Regions from separate parts of the Micromonospora sp. NPDC007220 genome, predicted to be linked through region 2. Evidence: riboswitches for the same ligand, from Rfam matches in the RefSeq annotation. Region 2 holds a riboswitch; the other holds the start of a gene.
The links. A riboswitch is a leader RNA that binds a small molecule or an ion and turns the genes downstream of it on or off. The one in region 2 is predicted to bind S-adenosylmethionine.

Region 1 (7,070 bases), on a different contig from region 2:
GCGATGGCGAACGAGATCGGCCCGAACCACTCCTTCGAGTAGGTCGCGGTGTCGTCGGCCGCCAGCCTGACCACCGTCGGGGTGCGGACCACCGCGCCGGGGAAGGCCGGGTGCTCGACCGTACGCGACTCCAGCACCGCCTCGCCGACCTTGGTGACCTCGTCGAGGCGCTCCAGCACCCCGTCGTTGACGATCGCGCCGGTCATCTCCACCCCGCGCGCCGGGTCGGCGGTGATCTTGGCGACCGCCGCGGCGATCCCGCCCGCCACCTCGTCGAAGCTCTTGTGCCCCTGGTCGGTCTCGATGCCGTTGCCGGGGATCAGGATGTTCTGCGACGTGGTGCACATCTGGCCGCTGTAGAGACTCAGGGTGAAGCCGAGGTTGCGGCACATCCCGGCGAAGTCGTCGGTGGAGTCGATCACCACCGTGTTCAGCCCGGCCTTCTCGGTGTAGACCGCCGCCTGCCGCGCGTTGGCCTCCAGCCAGTCGCCGTACTCGGTGGAACCGGTGAAGTCGATGATCTTCACGGCCGGGTGCAGGGCCAGCGTGGAGGCGAGCTTCTCCCCGGGAGCCTCGGGGGCGAGCAGCACCAGGTTCGGGTCGAAGCCGGCCTCGGCGAGCACCTCCCGGGCGTACTTCACCGTGATCGCCAGCGGCAGCACCGCGCGCGGGTGCGGCTTGACGACGACCGGGTTGCCGGTGACCAGCGAGGCGAACAGCCCCGGGTACGAGTTCCAGGTCGGGAAGGTGTTGCAGCCGATCACCAGCGCCACGCCACGCGGCACCACGTGGAAGGTCTTGGTCATCCGCAGCGGGTCGCCCTTGCCGGCCGCCTTCTCCCAGCCCGCCGTCCCCGGGTGCCGGGTCATCTCCGCGTACGCGTAGGCGACCGCCTCCAGCGCGCGGTCCAGCGCGTGCGCGCCGCCCGCCTGGAAGGCCATCACGAAGGCCTGGCCGCTGGTGAACTGCACCGCGTTGGCCAGCTCGAAGATGTGCTTGTGCAGCCGGTCGAGGATCTCCAGGCAGACCCCCACCCGGGCCTGCGGGCCGGCGTCGCGCCAGCCGGGCAGGGCCGCGGTGGCGGCGGCGACCAGCTCGTCGGCGCCGGCGTGCGGGTAACGGACGTTCAGCTCGACGCCGAACGGGCTGCTCTCGGTGGCGACCCGGTCGGCCGTGCGCGGCTGGTCGAGGGGGAAGTCACCGCCGAGGTACGCCTCGAAGGCGGCCTTGCCGTCGGCGGCGGCGGTCTCGCCGTAGACCCGGGGGCTGGGCGACTCGGGGTAGGCGGACCAGTACCCGCGCTCCGTGATCGCGGTCAGCGCCCGGTTGAGGGTGTCGGCGTGCCTGTCGTACAGGGGGTGCGGGGTCTCCGTCATGCCCGCCATCATGCAACAGGAACCCCTCAGATCAGTAGGGCCGTGTCACAACTCGGATCGTGAGCTGCCAGTCCGTCCAGCCGCCGAGGCAGCGGCGGCGTCGCCGCACGCCCGCACCCCCTCGGGCGAACCGGGGTCCGGGGAATTCGGGTCCACATCGGATGCCCCGGGTCGGTTACAGTGACGACCTTCTATCTATATTCGAGGAGGTTCTGTGGAGCAACGAGAGTCTGCCTTCCGTCGCCGGCCGGCCTGGTCGACGCTGATGGTGTCCGGGATGCTCGCCGCGTCGGCCCTGTTCGCAACCCCTGCCGCGGCTGACGTGGGAATCGCCGGAAGCGCCTGCAACGCGGTCGACGGCGGGGAACTCGTCTACGATGACTTCACCAAGTACAACGACTCGCTCAATCACGCGGTCAACCAGTGGAACGCGCTCAATCCCATCGACGTCAGAGCGGACGACGCCTGGAGTTACTCCGACGTCGACGTCAGCGACAGCAATGACGGCGGGAACGGCACGGTCGCCTACTACTCCTGCGTAGCCGGCGCGGACGACATCGTCATGAACACCCACTATCTCGACAGTTACAGCACCTCACGTGATCACGCCGCGATGACCCACGAATTCGGGCACGCCATCGGTCTCGACCACGGTCCTGAAGTTGCGGTCATGGACCCCTACTCGACCGACTACAACCCGAACATGAACAACAATTTGCAATCGTGGGACATCAGCACCTATCACAGCAAATGGGGGTACTGAAGATGAACCACCGGCTGAAGGCCCCGTTCGTCGGGCTGGTCGCCCTTGTCCTGGCCGTCGGCGGCTGGTTCACCTACCAACAGCTTCGCCCGGCTCAGACCCACCCGGTTTCGGTGAGCTTCGCGTTCGACACCACCAACCGCGCCAAGGTCGCCGGCTACGCCGATGCGGTCGTGGTCGGGACCGTCACTGGCGTCGCGGAGGTACGCCAGGGTGAGCGCGGCGCCCCCCACACCATCTTCAAGGTCGCTGTTTCCGACAAGCTCAAGGGCGACGTCGAGGACACCATTCTCGTCGACCAACTCGGCGGAACCCGCGGGAAGGACACCTGGACTGTCGAGGGCGTCCAGCAACTCGCCGTCGGCTCCGCGTACGTCCTGCCCCTCACCAGCCGGAACGGGTCCGACGAACACGTCCTGGTGCTGACCCCGACCCTGGCACCGGTCACCGGCGCGAGCGTGCACGTCTGGACCCAGGCGGTGGCGAACCAGGACACCACGGTGTCCTAGCTCGGGCAGACACCGCAGGGGCGCCCGGCCCCGATCCGATCGGCAGCCAGCCCGGGCCGGACCAACCTCCCCCGACCCCACCGCGACCCGGTGGTCGCGGTCAGGTCGGCGGTGGGGATCGACGCGCTCGTTCAGCCCGCTTGACGTGGGTGTGCCGCACGACGACGATCGGGCCAGCGGATCAACCGCTGGCCCGATCGGAAGTTGGTCGGGAGGGACGCTCGCACAACGCCTCCGGCGTTGGGTCGCAAGAACTGAAAGTCTCCGGCGAAACGCCCTCCCGCACGGAGCATCTTGCGCCGTCCGGTTCCTGCCGTCAAGTCCTTGTCGGCGCGTTTTCCGCACTCACAGCGAAATCCCAGTTACCCGCCGAATCCCCCACTCTCCTGCCCGCGACCCCCTCGACACGCCAGCTCCCGGCCCCTCCGAGGGCCCGAGGCCCGGGGCTGGCGGCACTGTTCGCGATCAACTTTGCCGCCAACCTCATGATCGACGCGGAGGGGCGGGCGAGAACCGGGTGCCGGGCGGGGTCAGCCGAGGAGGCCGGCGTCGCGGGCGGCGCGGAGCGAGGGCTTGATGCGGTGGGTGGGGCCGACCTCGCCGGCCACCGCGTCGAGGGTCTTGAGGCCCTCGCCGGTGTTGAAGACGACGGTCTCGGCGGTCGGGTCGAGGCGGCCGGACTCGACCAGCTTGCGCAGCACGGCCACGGTCACCCCGCCGGCCGTCTCGGCGAAGACGCCGGTGGTCCGGGCCAACAGCCGGATGCCGGCGCGGATCTCGTCGTCGTCGACGTACTCCATCCAGCCCCCGGTGCGCCGCACCGCCTCCAGCGCGTAGATGCCGGCGGCCGGGTCGCCGATGTTGAGGGACTTGGCGATGCCGGTCGGCTTGACGGGCGTGATGGTGTCGGTGTCGGCGTGCAGGGCGGTGGCGATGGGGTTGCAGCCGGCCGACTGCGCGCCGAACACCTTCCAGCCGCCGGCCGGCGCCTCGACCAGGCCGATCTCGACCAGCTCGGCGAACGCCTTGTCGATCTTGGTGAGCAGCTCGCCGGAGGCCATCGGGATCACCACCTGCGCGGGGATCCGCCAGCCGAGCTGCTCGGCGACCTCGTAGCCGAGCGTCTTCGAGCCCTCGGCGTAGTAGGGGCGCACGTTGACGTTGACGAACGCGGTGTCCTCGAACTCGTCCGTCTCCACCAACTCGCCGCAGAGCCGGTTCACGTCGTCGTACGAGCCGTCGATGGCGACCAGCTCGCCGCCGTAGACGGCGGTGGTGATGACCTTGCCCTGCTCCAGGTCGCCGGGGATGAAGACCACCGACGGCGCGCCGGCCCGGGCCGCGTGCGCGGCGACCGAGTTGGCCAGGTTTCCGGTGGAGGCGCAGGCGTAGCGGCTGAAGCCGAGCGCGTGGGCGGCGGTCAGCGCCACCGAGACGACCCGGTCCTTGAACGAGTGGGTCGGGTTGGCGCTGTCGTCCTTGACCCAGAGCGGGGCGGTGATGCCCAGCTCGGCGGCGAGGTGCGGGGCGGCCACCAACGGGGTGAAGCCGGGGTCGAGGGTGACCCGGGTGGCCGGGTCCTGGCCGGCGGGCAGCAGCGCCGCGTACCGCCAGATGTTCTGCGGGCCCGCCTCGATCTGCTCCCGGGTGACCGTCGCGAGCGCGGCGACGTCGTAGTCGACCTCCAGCGGGCCGAAACACTCGTAGCAGGCGTGCTGGGCGGCGAGCGGGTAGCGCGCCGAACAGGCGCGGCAGACCAGGGCGCGGGCGGGGCTGGCGGTGGTGTCGATGCCGGAGGGGGCGAACGTCGACGTCATGTCGCGGGTCCTCTCATCTTTCCCCGCATCGCACCCTGCGGCGGGGACGGAATTGGCACCTGCCCCGCCGGTCGCTCTGCGATGAGCGCGCGGGGTGGTTGCCGGGGCGTCGTCGGGCCGTATCCCTCAGCCCCTCTGGATGAGGTATGCAGTTGTGCCGTCGAGTCTAAGCACCGAGGCCGCCCGGATCGACGCGAGATCCCACGCTGTGAGCGATCCCGCAGCCGCCGTCGGGCGACCGGCGGGCCTTCCTCGACGGTACGGATTCAGGCGGTCACCGAGCGGGAATCTGCGGGGCGTCGGGCCCGCAACGCGGTGTCGACCGCCCACGCGCCGGGGCCGAACACGGCGATCAGCAGGAACGACCAGCAGAACAGAACGGCCAGCTCACCGCCGTTGCGCAGCGGGAGCAGCGCGTCGGGCTGGTGCACCACGAAGTACGCGTAGGCCATCGAGCCGGACGCCAGCAGGGCCGCCGCGCGGGTCAACAGCCCGACGAGCACCAGCCCGCCGCAGACCGCCTGGATCAGCGCGGCCCACCACCCCGGCCACTCGCCGAGCGGAACCGCCTCGCCGGTGCCCCGGCTGCCACCGAGGACCCCGAGCAGCGAGGCCAGGCCATGACACAGGAAGAGCAGGCCGACGACGGCACGGAACAGGGACAGGGCCGGGCCGCCGATCCGGTCAGCGAGCATCAGGGCACCTCCGGTCAGAATGAGGGGACGACACCAGAATGCCGCCGGACATTTGACGATGTCGATTGGTTCCCCCTCTGTGGGAACGCTCCCATCGGCGGCGGCGAACCGTTCACGAGGGCGTTGGCGCGGGCCCGTTACGGTTCGGGCACATCGACGGAAAGGAACGCGCGATGCGTCGCAAGCTCATCCCGGTGGTGGCGCTCTCCATGGCCTGCCTGCTGGCGTTCACCACCGCCTGCTCCACCGGCAGCCGCAAGAAGCGGAACCGGTCCGCCGACCGGACCGCCGGCACCGCCGCGAAGCGGGACGACGTCGACGCCACCCCGGCGACCACCCGGGCGACCCCCACCCCGCGCCGCACCGGCGACCAGCTCACCTGCCTGGAACTGCGCGACACCCGCATCGGCAGCCGGAAGGTCCGCTACCGCGGGTACGCCGCCCCGCTCCGCCTCTCCAACGGCCGGTGGGCCGACCGGGACGGCACGACGGTGGAGTTGCAGCGGCCGTGCGGCATCGGCGACCTCGACGGCGACGGCGCGGGCGACGCGATCGGCGTGGTCATGCTCGACGGCGGCGGCACCGGCCGCTTCTTCACCCTCGCCGCCTGGCGCAACCTCAGGGGCGAGCCGGACTACCAGGCCCAGGTCGACCTCGGCGACCGTACGCCGGTGGAGAGCGTCAGCGTGCGCGACGGCAGGGCGACGGTGGTCTACCTGACCCGACCGGCGGGCGGCCCGATGGCGGAGCTGAGCATCCGGCGCACCGTCGTCTACCAGCTCAGGGGCGCGGCGCTGGCCGAGCTGAGCCACACCGACGCCCGGGTGACCGACGCGTCCGGCGGCGGGGACACCGCCGACTCGGGCACCGCGCCGGACTCCCCCGACTCCCCCACCCGCAAGCGCAGGCCCCGTTCCCGCTGACGTCCCCGCGACCGGGCCGCCTCAGTCGGGGACCGGTCGGTGGGTCGGCGGCCTCGGTAGCCGTATGGATCCGGTGGCCGTGCAGCCCTGCTGACTCACCTCGCCGAGGCAGCCCCACCCCGAGGTCGGGACGCGCTCGAAGTACTGCACGGGCTGCGACGGAACGGCCTCGGTGGTGAACGTGCCGGCACCGCTCGGGATGCGCTGCTCGTGGGAACCGGTCGTGTCGGTGTACGAGGCGACGATGTGCCACTGGCAGGTGTGGGTCGTCACCTCCGGCTGGACCCGGAACGCCATGTTCGACTGGCCGTTGCCCAGTTCGACGACGTTGCGGCGGAAGTACAGCTGGCCTTCCTGCGGCTCGCCCTCGTCCAGGACGTACGGGCCGTGCGGTTTGTCCGTCGGCCCGCCGGTCAGGTCCCACAGCAGGCCCTGCCGGGACTCGGCACCCCCCGGGGGGATGGTGACGACGGTCTGCGCCGTGGGTGCGTGGCACGAGTCCTTGACGGCGACCATGTTGTTGATCGTGAGTCCGGCGACGCGATCGCTGTTCAGGTTCAGGTCGAACGTCTGGGCACCGCCGCGATTCTCGTTGCCGTCCTCGAAGGGCGCCACGTAGGACGCAATCTCGACGACCCGGCCGCCGAGCGGCTTCATGAACTCCCACACCCGCGACGCATCACCGTTCAGGGCGGTGAGGGTGGCCTGCTCGCCCTCGGTCAGCGGCCGGTCGAGCAGCACGCGGAAGGCCTCGGGGAGGTCCCGGTCGTAGTCCAGGGGCGTGACGGTGGACACGAACGCGGGCTGCTCACGGTCGACCGCTTCCTGAGCCTGCTTGTCCGAGCGGGCCCGCTCGGTGGCCGTCGACCGGTCCAGGAGGAAGTTGGCCTGGTAGGCGAACAGTGCGCCGACCACGACGACGACGGCGGCGACGGTCGCGTACACCGCGCGCTGCTTCGGCGGGAGCCCGCGAAACCCGGGCAGGCG
Region 2 (7,070 bases):
TTCGCGGTGCTGCGGGCCGGCGAGCGACCGCCGCCGCTGTTCTGGGCCGCCAGCGCCGGCGGTCTGCTGGCGGTGCTCACCTTCCTCGGCGCCAGCGGCGCGGTACGCGGGGCCCTCGCCCCGCCCGACCTGTTCCTGCTCGCGGCGGTCGTGCTCTGCGGCCTGGGGTACGCCGAGGGCGGCGCGCTCGCCCGCGAGCTGGGCGGCGCCCGGACGATCTGCTGGGCGTTGCTGCTCTCGCTGCCCGTCACCGTTCCCGTCATGGTCGTCGCCGCCGTGGCCGCCCCGCCGCGCGCCGACCCCGTCGCCTGGTCGGCGTTCGGCTACCTCACCGTGGTCTCCATGTTCCTGGGCTTCTTCGCCTGGTACACGGGCCTGGCCCGGGGCGGCATCGCGCAGGTCGGGCAGATCCAGCTCGCCCAGCCGGTGCTCACCCTGGCCTGGTCGGCGCTGCTGCTCGGCGAGGCCGTCACCCCTGCCTCGATCGCGGCGGCGGTGGCCGTGCTGGCGTGTGTGGTGCTGATCCAGCGCACCCGCGACCGCACGCCGGCACCCGCGGTGGGGAAGGCCTGACGGGGGACGCGCCCCGCCCCGGGCGGTGCGGGGCTCGTACCGCCCCGACCTGACCTGCCCCGGTCGCCGACGGCTCCCCGGCGACCGCTCAGCTCAGCCTGCGGGAGTGGGCCGGCGGGTGCTCCCGGGTCGGTCAGGCCAGCGCGGCGAGGGCGGCGAGCAGCCGGTCCACGTGCCCGGTGGTGCTGCCCAGGCCGATGCTGGCGCGCAGGGCGGTCGGCGGCAGATCCCGCCGGCCGCTGCGGGCGGCCGCCTCGTCCAGCAGCCGCCGGGCCAGCGGGTGGGCGCAGAAGAGGCCGTCGCGCACCCCGATGTCGTACGCCGCCGCGAGTTCCGCCGCCACCTGCGTCGAGTCCCGGCCGGCCACCACGAACGACACGATCCCTACCCGGGGCGCCGCCGGCCCGAACATGCGCAGCTCCAGCACGTGCGGCAGGGCCGCGAGGCCCTCGCGCAGCCGGGTCAGCAGAGCCTGCTCGGCGTCGTGCAGGGCGGCCCGGTCCGCGTCGGCGAGCGCGGTGCAGACCGCCGCCAGGGCGACCGCGCCGAGCAGGTTCGGGGTGCCCGCCTCGTGCCGGGCCGGGCCGGTCGCCCACCGTACGTCGTGGGTGGCCGCCCCGACGTGGCTGGTGGCGCCCCCGCCGGCCAGGTACGGCGGCGCGGCGTCCAGCCAGTCCGCGCGCCCGACGAGCACCCCCGCGCCGAACGGGGCGTACAGCTTGTGGCCGGAGAGCGCGAGGTAGTCGACGTCGAGGGCGGCGACGTCCACCGGCGCGTGCGGGGCGAGCTGCGCGGCGTCCACCGCGATCCGGGCGCCGTGCCGCCGGGCCACCCGGGCCAGCTCGGCCACCGGCCAGCGTTCCCCGGTCACGTTGCTCGCGGCGGTCACCGCCACCAGCACGGGCGGGCCCTGCTGCGCGCTGCGGGGGCCCGACGGGTCCGGCCTGCGCAGCTCGCCGAGCGCCGCGTCCAGCGCGCGGAGGGCCCCGGCGGGATCCGGGGGCACCGGCAGCCGCACCGAGCCACGCGGCCAGGGCAGCAGGTTGGCGTGGTGCTCCCCGCCGAAGGTGACCACCGTCGTGCCGGCGGGCAGCGCCCGGGCCAGCAGGTTCAGCGCGTCGGTGGTGTTGCGGGTGAAGACCACGTGGTCGCCGGCGCGGGCGCCGAGGAAGTCGCCGACCGCCTGCCGGGCGCGCTCGTAGGCGAGGGTGCAGCGCCGCGACAGCGCCCCGGCGCCGCGGTGCACGCTGGCGTACCAGGGCAGCAGCTCGGCCACCGCGTCGGCCGCGGCCCGCGCGCAGGGCGCGGTGGCCGCGTAGTCGAGGTTCACCTGGCCGGGTACGCCGAGCACGTCGAGCGGGTCGGCGACGGCGGGCGGCTGCGGCGCGGGCGGGGGTACGAGGGTGACGGTCATGGCCGACCTCCGGGTCCAGGGACCCCGGGTGGGCGCACACGGGCGGGGTCCGCGCTTGCCCGGCACGCGATCGGGCCGGGCCCGGTCATCACCCGGGGCACCCCACCGCGAACTCGACGAGGGTTGCCGGCCAGCAAGCCGGGGCTTGACGCTGGCGCTCGTGACCTGCCCGCAGCATAGCCGGGTGAATGCGGCCGGACCAGGCGGCCGGGGATGGCTACGCTGACCGCATGGCCGACACCCCGCCCGGCGCATCTCTGCCGCCGTCGCCGACCGCGCCCGCCGTTCCGCCGCCCGGTGTGGCGGGGCCCGGGATGCCGCTGCGTCGGTTGGGGTGGCGTCGGGCCCTGGTGCTGGCCGGTGCCGTCCTGTTCATCGCGGCGTGCGCGCTGTTCATGCTCTTCACGCTGGGCGAGAACCTGGGCGTCGAGGCGCTGCTGATCGGCGTGGCCGCCGCGATCCTCCCGGTTCCGGTGCTGGTGGCCTGTTTCCTCTGGCTGGACCGCTACGAGCCGGAGCCCCTGAAGTACCTGATCTTCTGCTTCGCCTGGGGCGCGTTCGTCTCCACCGCGGCGTCGCTGACCGTCAACGAGTTCTCCGCCGGGCTGTTCGAGGACTGGGGGCTGCCGACCGCGCTGACCGCGGTGCTGGTCGCGCCGTTCATCGAAGAGCTGACCAAGGCCATCGGGCCGATCCTGCTGCTGATCTTCCGCCGGCGGGAGATCTCCGGGATCACCGACGCGCTGGTCTACTGCGGGCTTTCCGCGATCGGGTTCGCCATGGTGGAGAACATCCTCTACCTGGGCGGCCACGGCTACGCCAGCGGCGCGGAGCGGTACGGGCCGGCGACCGGCACCCAGCAGGTCATCGCCATCTTCATCGTCCGGATCCTGCTCTTCGGCTTCGCCCACCCGCTCTTCACCTCCATGACGGGGGTGGGGCTGGGCATCGCCGCGCGCACCGCCAGCCGGTGGGTCCGGGTGCTCGCCCCGCTCGCCGGCCTGCTGCTGGCGATGATGCTGCACGGGCTGTGGAACCTGCTGCCGACGCTCACCCAGGCCACCGGCCAGGCGTTGATCATGCTGTACGGCTTCATCGGCGTGATGGTGCCGGTCTTCTTCGCCATGGTCGGGCTCGCCCTGTGGCTCCGGGCCTGGGAGGGGCGGCTCACCGAGCGGATGCTGCCGGACTACGTGCGGGCGGGCTGGCTCACCCCACCGGAGGTGGCGGCGCTGAGCAGCCTGGGGCGGCGGCACGCGGCCCGGGTGTGGGCCAAGCGGGTGGCCGGCGACGGCGGGCTGAGGGCGATGCGCGGCTACCAGTTCGCGGCGACCCGGCTGGCGCTGCTGCGCGACGGCGCGCTGCGCGGCCTGGACCGGCGTCCGGCGGACCGGGAGCGGACCGCGCGGGAGGAACGGGAGCTGCTGGAGGCGATCGGCGCGTACCGGTCGTTCTTCGTGGGCCGGGACCCGCAGGTGCCGGCGGGCATCTGGGACGGGCACCGCTACCACCTGCGGTTCCCGGACGGCACGCAGCGGTCGGTCGAGGCGCCGGACGAGCCCGTCGTGCCGATCCCGGTGGTGCTCGTCCCGCCGCCCCCGCCACCGCCGGCCGGCTTCGGCCCGCCCGGCTGGTACGGCCAGCAGCCGCCGGCGCCGTGGCACCCCGGCGGCCCCTGAGCCCGGTCGTCAGGTCATCAGGCTGGTGAGGAAGTCACCGAGACCCTGCGCCATCGCCATCAGTCCCGCCCCGATCGCCTTGAACATCTCCGCCGCGCCCTCCGGCCGGAAGGCCATGAAGTAGATCAGGAACGCGACGCTCCCCCAGAGCAGAATCTTCTTCACTAGTACCGGCATCGCGTCCCTCCCCAGGGCCGGTGATGCGGCTGGCTTCCCGGCGGGGGGCGACGCAAACGGCACCGGCGCCCTCATCCGGGCGGGCGGGCCGGGGGTGGGCTCAGAGGTAGAGGCCGGTGGAGTCGTTCTCGACCCGCTCGGCGGCCACGGCGTGCACGTCGCGTTCGCGCAGCAGCACGTACCCGCGGCCGTGCAGTTCGACCTCGGAGCGGTCGTCGGGGTCGAAGAGGACCCGGTCGCCCGAGACGATGGCGCGCACGTTCGGCCCCACGCCCACGGCCGTGGCCCAGGCCAGCCGCTTGCCCACGGCGGCGGTCGCCGGAATCACGATGCCGGCGGTCGAGCGTCGCTCACCCTCGCTCCCCTCCATCCGCACCAGCACACGGTCGTGCAGCAGGCGGATCGGCAGCTTGGAGTCGAGATTCTCGTCGGCGGTCACGCCGCAGACGCTACCGTGTCCCGGTCGGCGGGCCGTGGGCGGTTACGCGCCGGGGGCCGGGGGCAATGTGTGGCGGACCTGCCCTACGGTGGCGTCGTCGGACGTATCCTGTCCGCCCACCGGCGTGGGCGGGCCGGTCTCATGCCAGGAGGTGCGCTTGAGCCGCTTCGAGCAGATCCGCGGACGGCTCCGTCGCGCGTACGAGTCGGGCCGGGAGGCGGCGCGGGCACGCCGTACGGATCCGGTCGACGGCCCCGAGTCGGCCGGCGTGGCCTCGCCGACGTCCCCCGGCCCGGTGGCGGCGCCCTCCGCGACCGTGGTCGGCGCCCCGCCGCCCGGGGCGATGCACAACTCCACCTCCAGCCGGGACGACGCGGACGTGCCGCACGCGTTGCGGATCGCCGCCGCGTGGTCCTGGCGGCTGATCGTGATCGGCGTCGTGGCCTGGGCGCTGCTGAAGGTCGTCGGCACCGTCCGGATCGTGGTCATCCCGCTGGCCGTCGCGCTGCTGCTCTCGGCGCTGCTCGCGCCGGCGGTCGGCTGGCTGCTGCGGGCCCGCCTTCCCCGGTCCATGGCGACGGCGGTGGTGCTGGTGGGCGGCCTGGCCGCGGTGATCGGGACGCTGACCCTGGTGGTGAACGAGTTCATCCAGGGCGTGCCGGAGCTGAGCAAGAAGTCCTCCGAGGGCGTCCGGCAGATCCAGGACTGGCTGAAGACCGGCCCGCTGCACCTCTCCGACGGCCAACTCGACAACTACATCGAGGAGGGCCAGAAGTGGATCAACAACAACACCGAGAAGTTCACCAGCGGCGCCCTCTCCACGGCCGCCACGCTGGCTGAGGTGCTGACCGGCACGCTGCTGGTGCTCTTCGCCACGTTCTTCTTCCTGCGCGACGGCAACAAGATCTGGCGCTTCCTGGTCCGGCTCCTGCCGGTGGCCGCCCGCTGGAAGGTCGACGACGCCGGGCGGGCGTCCTGGGCGACGCTGGTCGCCTACGTCCGGGCGACCGTGCTGGTCGCGTTCATCGACGCGGTCGGCATCGGCGTCTTCCTGGTCATCTTCGACATCCCGTTCGCCTTCCCGCTCGCCGCGCTGGTCTTCCTCGGCGCGTTCATCCCGATCGTCGGTGCGACCCTGTCGGGCGTCGTCGCGGTCCTGGTCGCGCTGGTCGACAGCGGCCCGGTGACCGCACTGATCATCCTGGGCGCCGTGATCGGGGTGCAGCAGGTGGAGGGGCACCTCCTCCAGCCGCTGATCATGGGCCGGGCGGTGGCCATCCACCCGCTCGCGGTCATCATCGGCATCGCGGCCGGCGTGGTCCTCGCCGGGATCACCGGCGCGCTGGTCTCGGTGCCGCTGATCGCCGTGCTCAACACGGCCGTCCGCCGGCTCGCCGCCCGCACCGTTCCGGACACCCCGCCCGACGCCGTCGTCGTCGCCTCCCAGGCGCCCTGACGGTCAGACCTTGGCGAGGCGGTCGAGGGCGCCCCGGGCGACCTCCGGCCGGGTGGTGTACCAGAACGGCGGCAGCGACCGGCGCAGGAACGGCCCGTAGCCCCGGGCCGTCTCCAGGCGCGAGTCGAGGACCGCCACCACGCCCTTGTCGCCCGTCGACCGGATCAGCCGCCCCACCCCCTGGGCCAGCCGGATCGCGGCGATCGGCACGCTGACCGCCGCGAAACCCGACCCCCCGCCGGCGTCCACCGCCGCGGCCCGCGCCGCCGCCAGCGGCTCGTCCGGCCGGGGGAAGGGCAGCCGGTCGATGACCACCAGCTGGCAGGCGTCGCCCGGCACGTCGACGCCCTGCCAGAGCGACATCACCCCGAACAGGCAGCTGGACTTCTCCTCCCGGAACCGGCGTACCAGCAGCGGCAGCGCCTCCTCGCCCTGAAGAAGGACCGGCAGGTCGGTCCGCGCGCGCAGCAGCTCCGCCGCCTGCTGCGCGGCCCGCCGGGAGGAGAAGAGGCCGAGGGTACGCCCGCCGAGCGCGGTGACCAGCTCGAGCAGTTCCTCGCCGGCCGCGTCGGGCAGCCCGGAGACGCTGGGCCGGGGCAGGTGCGCGGCGACGTACAGGATGCCCTGCCGGGGGTAGTCGAACGGCGAGCCGACGTCGAGGGAACGCCAGCCCGGCCCCGAGGTGGCCGGCGCCCCCGCCGTGCCGGTCGCCGCACCGCCCCCGGTCGCTCCGCTGCCCTCCGCCGGCCCGGTGCCGCCGGTGCGCCCGGCCGACCGGGCGGCCATGGCGGCGGCGGCCGGTGACGGCGGGTCGGCCGGGGGTGCCTCCAGGCCCAGCGCCCGGGCCACCGTGTCGAACCGGCCGCCCAGCGTCAGCGTCGCCGAGGTGGCGACGACCGTGCGCTCCTCGTACAAGTGGGTGGCGAGCGTGCCGGCGACCGAGAGCGGCGCGACCACCAGCGCCCGGCGACCGGTGTTGTCGTTCTTCTCCACCCAGGCCACGTCGTGGTCGGCCTCCTCCAGCAGCCGCTGCGCGGTGGCGGAGAGCTCGTCGAGCACGGCCTTGGCCTGCTGCTTGCGCACCGGGTCCGGGTCGTCGGACTTGACGTCGCCGATCGCGTCGAGGGCCGCCCGGGTGGCCGCGTCGAGCAGGGTGCACGCCTCGCGCAGCGGGGACGGCAGCCCTGAGGTGATCCGCCCGGCCGGCGCCTCGGCCAGCCCGACGGCCAGGGCGTCGCCGGCCGCGGTCAGCGACTCGGCGACGTCCGGCCGCAGCAGCGGGCGGGCCCGCTTCGCGGAGCGGTCGATCAGCTCCGGCACCAGCTCGGCCTG

Region 1: another riboswitch for S-adenosylmethionine. It lies ahead of thrC (threonine synthase); the one in region 2 lies ahead of ABZ573_RS31800 (aminotransferase class V-fold PLP-dependent enzyme).

What each region holds. Positions count from the first base shown of each region.
Region 1 is NZ_JBEYEU010000017.1:100,570-107,639, reverse strand. Features, by position in the region: gene paaN (phenylacetic acid degradation protein PaaN) at 1-1,376, opposite strand, end outside; gene ABZ573_RS24495 (M57 family metalloprotease) at 1,591-2,139, shown strand; gene ABZ573_RS24490 (hypothetical protein) at 2,142-2,648, shown strand; gene thrC (threonine synthase) at 3,179-4,465, opposite strand; SAM riboswitch class I at 4,476-4,611, opposite strand; gene ABZ573_RS24480 (DoxX family protein) at 4,732-5,160, opposite strand; gene ABZ573_RS24475 (hypothetical protein) at 5,334-6,083, shown strand; gene ABZ573_RS24470 (hypothetical protein) at 6,105-7,028, opposite strand.
Region 2 is NZ_JBEYEU010000045.1:5,323-12,392, forward strand. Features, by position in the region: gene ABZ573_RS31795 (DMT family transporter) at 1-573, shown strand, start outside; gene ABZ573_RS31800 (aminotransferase class V-fold PLP-dependent enzyme) at 707-1,987, opposite strand; SAM riboswitch class IV at 2,034-2,153, opposite strand; gene ABZ573_RS31805 (PrsW family intramembrane metalloprotease) at 2,176-3,666, shown strand; gene ABZ573_RS31810 (hypothetical protein) at 3,676-3,843, opposite strand; gene ABZ573_RS31815 (co-chaperone GroES) at 3,944-4,282, opposite strand; gene ABZ573_RS31820 (AI-2E family transporter) at 4,350-5,738, shown strand; gene ABZ573_RS31825 (ATP-dependent DNA helicase) at 5,742-7,070, opposite strand, start outside.